2 regions of the Blautia sp. HA9023 genome follow, and region 1 is predicted to be linked to the other one. Evidence: riboswitches for the same ligand, from Rfam matches in the RefSeq annotation. Region 1 holds a riboswitch; the other holds the start of a gene.
What was found. Region 1 has a riboswitch for thiamine pyrophosphate ahead of thiS (sulfur carrier protein ThiS). Riboswitches for the same ligand answer to the same signal wherever they lie in the genome.
Positions count from the first base shown of each region.

Region 1 (2,462 bases):
CACTGTTTTTCTGTGACTGGCCGGAACGTTATACAACACCGGACTGGATCAGATATTTCTTTGAGAACGCGAAGGTTGTAAATAAACCAGGAACCCAGTGGCTGTACAGTAATTTCAACACATATATGATCAGTTGTGCCATTGAAAAACGTGCGGGTGTCAACCTTCTGGAATATCTGAGAAATCGATTTTTTGAACCATTGGGAATTGGAAATCCGGACTGGACTTTGTGTCCGAAAGGTCATGTACATGCTGCGAATGGTCTTTATGTAAATATTGACGAGTTCACCAGATATGGACAGCTGATCCTTCATAAAGGAAAATACAATGGAAAACAGTTGGTGCCGGAAGAGTATATGAAAGTTGCGACTTCCAATCTTGTAGACAATTCAGCGGCAGGAAGTCCGGGAAATCTTTATTCCGGTTTTGGATATGGATATCAGTTTGTCATGAATCCGGAAGCCGGTTCCTATCGATCCGATGGAAATTATGGTCAGTTCTGTCTGGCGTTTCCTGACAAGGATGCAGTAGTAACTGTAATGTCTCTGGAGGGGGATTTCCAGAAAATAGGAAATCATCTATGGACTACAGTGGTTCCGGAATTGTAATATACTCTGGTTGACAAAACAGAGTGGAAAGCATAAGATAATAGTAGCTAAGAAATGTGATGAAATTCAAACATTGGCAAAAACGAAAACCCCGGAAGTGTGCGAGCCTTCCGGGGTTTTCTATTCCGTTATGTAAGGTGGCTTAAGCCTTTCAGGCTTGACATTAATCATAATTCGCCTTATACTAAGCATTGTAAATAACAGGGGAGCTTGTGATGGCAGGCTGAGAGGAAGTCTTCAACTTCGACCCTTATACCTGATTTGGATAATGCCAACGTAGGAACGTATAGGATGAATTTACGGGAGATACTTTGGTGTGTCTCCCTTTTTATTTATGATCAGGATTTACAAGGAAGGGCTTAAGAGCAGATGCTTTTAACCCTGGTATCTACAACGGAATACAGGAAATTTTGAGAGTGAACTGAGTTCATGAAGGGGTGCACCACCGCGGGTGTATTTCTTTGTGGACTCTTTTTTTATTCTCGGAAAGGAGAGCTTATGATCACAGTAAACGGCGAGAAAAGAACACTGGAAAATCCGGTAACAGTAACCGAATATCTGAAAGCCTGCAATTATGTTCCGGTGCAGGTAGTAGTTGAACTGAATGAAGTGATCATCAAGAGAGAGACTTACGATACAACAGTGCTGAAAGACGGCGATGTTGTGGAGATTCTGCAGTTTATGGGCGGCGGAAGCTGCTGAGATAAAAGGTATATTGAAGATAAAAAGAAAGGTGGACATAAAAAATGACAACAGCAAACACAAATGAAGACAAACTGATCCTGGGAGGCCATGAGTTTACTTCCCGTTTTATTCTTGGTTCCGGAAAATTTTCCCTGGATCTTGTAAAAGCATGTATCGAAAAAGCAGGAACACAGATCGTAACGCTTGCTCTGCGCCGTGCAAATGAAGGCGGACTTGCCAACATCCTGGACTATGTGCCGAAGGACGTTACACTTCTTCCGAATACATCCGGTGCCAGAAACGCACAGGAGGCAGTCCGCATCGCAAGACTTTCCCGTGAGCTTGGCTGCGGAGATTTTGTAAAGATCGAAGTCATCCATGATTCCAAATATCTTCTCCCGGATAACTATGAGACCATCAAAGCAACTGAGATCCTTGCAAAAGAAGGCTTCGTTGTCATGCCGTACATGTATCCGGATCTGAATGCAGCCAGAGATCTGGTAAACGCAGGAGCTGCCTGTGTAATGCCGCTTGGTTCTCCGATCGGTTCTAACAAAGGAATCTGCACAAAAGAATTCATCCAGATCCTTATCGACGAAATCGATCTTCCGATCATCGTAGACGCAGGGATTGGCCGTCCATCACAGGCATGTGAGGCTATGGAAATGGGTGCTGCGGCAGTTATGGCAAACACAGCCATCGCAACAGCAGGGGACGTCCGTGTTATGGCGGAGGCTTTTAAGAAAGCCATCGAGGCAGGAAGAAGCGCATACCTTTCCGGCATGGGAAGAACCCTGGAAAGAGGTGCAAGTGCATCTTCACCGCTGACTGGATTTCTGCATGAGTAAAATTGATAAATGAATGATTGAACGCAGAACACTAAGCAGGGGACAGGCACTGCCTGTGTAGTGAAACACAGGTATTGTCTGGTTTCAATCGAAATTGAGTTTACAGATATGCAGCAGTGAGGACCAGAGTATTGCTGCAATATATGAGAGGAGCGACATAAGAGTAATGGCAGAAACAGTACAGGCCAGTCAGCAGGACGGCCATTTTAATGAGAGTATCGTAAACGAAGAAATTCTGGAAGACATGAAAAAGAATCGTATCGACCACATGAAGTACCTTCCGGATATGGAACAGCTGGAAGAGTCTGATGTGATGGATCAG
Region 1 is NZ_JBWLUR010000006.1:974,085-976,546, forward strand. Features, by position in the region: gene AC04Q6_RS08505 (serine hydrolase domain-containing protein) at 1-608, shown strand, start outside; TPP riboswitch at 801-908, shown strand; gene thiS (sulfur carrier protein ThiS) at 1,107-1,310, shown strand; gene AC04Q6_RS08515 (thiazole synthase) at 1,355-2,140, shown strand; gene thiH (2-iminoacetate synthase ThiH) at 2,307-2,462, shown strand, end outside.

Region 2 (2,462 bases), 430 kb from region 1:
GGAGAAAGCGGCCTGATGCTTCCGAAGGTATCTCTTGGATTATGGCATAATTTCGGAGATACTTCTGATTATGAAAATATGAAACAGCTGTGTTTTACAGCTTTTGACAATGGCATCACACAGTTTGACCTTGCCAATAATTACGGACCTGCCTACGGAAGTGCAGAGAGGAATTTCGGCAAGATCCTGAAAGAAGAACTGATGCCGTATCGTGATGAACTGATCATCACAACCAAGGCCGGCTATGATATGTGGGAGGGCCCTTACGGAAACTGGGGCAGCCGTAAATATCTTCTGGCGAGCCTTGACCAGAGCCTGAAACGCATGGGACTGGAATATGTGGATATTTTTTACCATCACAGAATGGACCCTGAGACTCCTCTGGAGGAGACTATGGGCGCGCTTGCAACAGCGGTTCAGCAGGGTAAGGCCCTCTATGTAGGACTTTCCAATTACGATGGAAAAACTTTAAGCCAGGCAGCAGCGATCCTGAAAGATCTGAAATGCCCGTTTGTGATTAATCAGAACCGGTATTCCATTTTTGACAGAACTGTGGAAGAGAACGGCCTGAAGAGAACCACCGGCATCCTGAAAAAAGGCCTCATCACCTTCAGCCCTCTTGCACAGGGACAGCTGACAGACCGCTACCTGAACGGAATCCCGGAGGACAGCCGTATCCGCAAAGACGGAAGATTCCTGAAAGAAAGCGCACTGACACCAGAACGTCTGGACCAGATCCGAAGACTGAACGATCTGGCAGTACAGCGAGGTGAGAAACTTGCAGATATGGCACTTGGCTGGCTGCTCAATCATGAGGAAGTCACCGGTGTGCTCATCGGCGCTTCCAAGCCACAGCAGATTCTGGATAATGTGAAAGCGATCCACTGTGCACCGTTTACAGAGGAAGAGCTGCGTCTGATCGATGAGATCTCAAAGTAAGATTCCTGAATATTGGTTTGACAAAAACATCCGGTACATAGTTGATGTTTCATGATTCGTTGACAATGGAATAAGGGTGTGCTATATTGAGGAACAGAAAAGAAAAGAGCCAGCGGGAGCTTGTGTGACAGGCTGAGAGGAAGATAGATCTTCGACCGTACCTGATTTGGGTAATGCCAACGGAGGGATTGTGATATGAGAGCGTGTCTCCGTGGCGTTTGCCGGGGGATGCGCTCTTTTTGTGAGCTTCTGCGAAAGAGCGGGCAGGAAGGGGAGCGCCTTAATGTCTGGCAGGAGGGTGATGTTCCGGAGATTTTTCCGGAAGGATCATGTAAGCGATGGGAATCCGTGTTTTCGGAGTGAGAGGAAGTAAGGGAACTTCGACCGCCAAAATCTAAAGGCAGACTGCAGCAGCCGGAAAATTTTTTGCCCGGGATCCGCTGCTTGTGATCTGCTTTGTATTTCAGGGAGGAAAACACAATGGAAAAACAGAGGATGCACACGCTTCGTATGGTAATGCTGGCAATGATGGTTGCGATCGGTGTCGTAATTTCACCGATCCTGAGGATTGAGGGAATGTGCCCGACGGCGCATCTGGTGAATATCGTATGTTCGGTTCTGATGGGACCGTGGTATTCCCTTCTCTGTGCAACAATGATCGGCGTGATCCGTATGATGTTCATGGGAATCCCGCCACTTGCACTGACCGGTGCAGTGTTTGGCGCATTCCTTTCAGGTGTGTTCTACAGACTTTCCAAAGGTAAGATCATCTGTGCGGTGATCGGTGAGATCTTTGGAACAGGTATCATCGGCTCTATGGTTTCTTATCCGGTGATGGCATTCCTGATGGGAAGAGGCGGACTGACAGCGTTTTATTATACGCCGATGTTCCTTGCAGCAACCACGATGGGAGGATGTGTTGCCTATATTTTCCTGAAGGCACTGAGCAAAGCAGGCCTTCTGGTGAAATTCCAGGCAGCTTTGGGTTCAAAAACATATGAGACAAAGACTTTTACAACTGCGAAAGCAAATTAAAGAGGAGAAGCCGCTGATCCACTGCATCACCAATCCGATTTCAATCCACGACTGTGCAAATGTGATCCTTGCAGTGGGTGCAAGGCCGATCATGGCGGAGCATCCGGCGGAAGTTGAGGAGATTACAGCTTCTTCCGGTGCTTTGATGCTGAATCTTGGAAACATTACCGATGCCAGGATCAAATCTATGAAGTGTTCCATGAGAAGAGCTGTGGAAAATAAGATTCCGGTTCTGCTGGATCTTGTGGGGGTTGCATGCAGTGACCTGCGGCTGGATCTGGCGAGGGAGCTTTTAAGTATTGGCCATCCGGCGGTTCTGAAGGGAAATATGTCGGAGCTTCTGGCTGTTTCCGGGCTTCCGTCCCATGCCATCGGAATTGATGCGGGAGCACAGGATGCGCTGACTTCAGAAAATATTGATGCGGTCAGTGATGTGCTGAAAGCTTTTTCCAGAAATAATCAGGCGGTGGTACTGGCTACCGGGAAGC
Region 2 is NZ_JBWLUR010000006.1:548,970-551,431, reverse strand. Features, by position in the region: gene AC04Q6_RS06575 (aldo/keto reductase) at 1-939, shown strand, start outside; TPP riboswitch at 1,042-1,144, shown strand; gene thiW (energy coupling factor transporter S component ThiW) at 1,420-1,974, shown strand; gene thiM (hydroxyethylthiazole kinase) at 1,937-2,462, shown strand, end outside.
Region 2: linked by a shared signal. The riboswitch ahead of thiW (energy coupling factor transporter S component ThiW) and the one ahead of thiS (sulfur carrier protein ThiS) in region 1 are both predicted to bind thiamine pyrophosphate.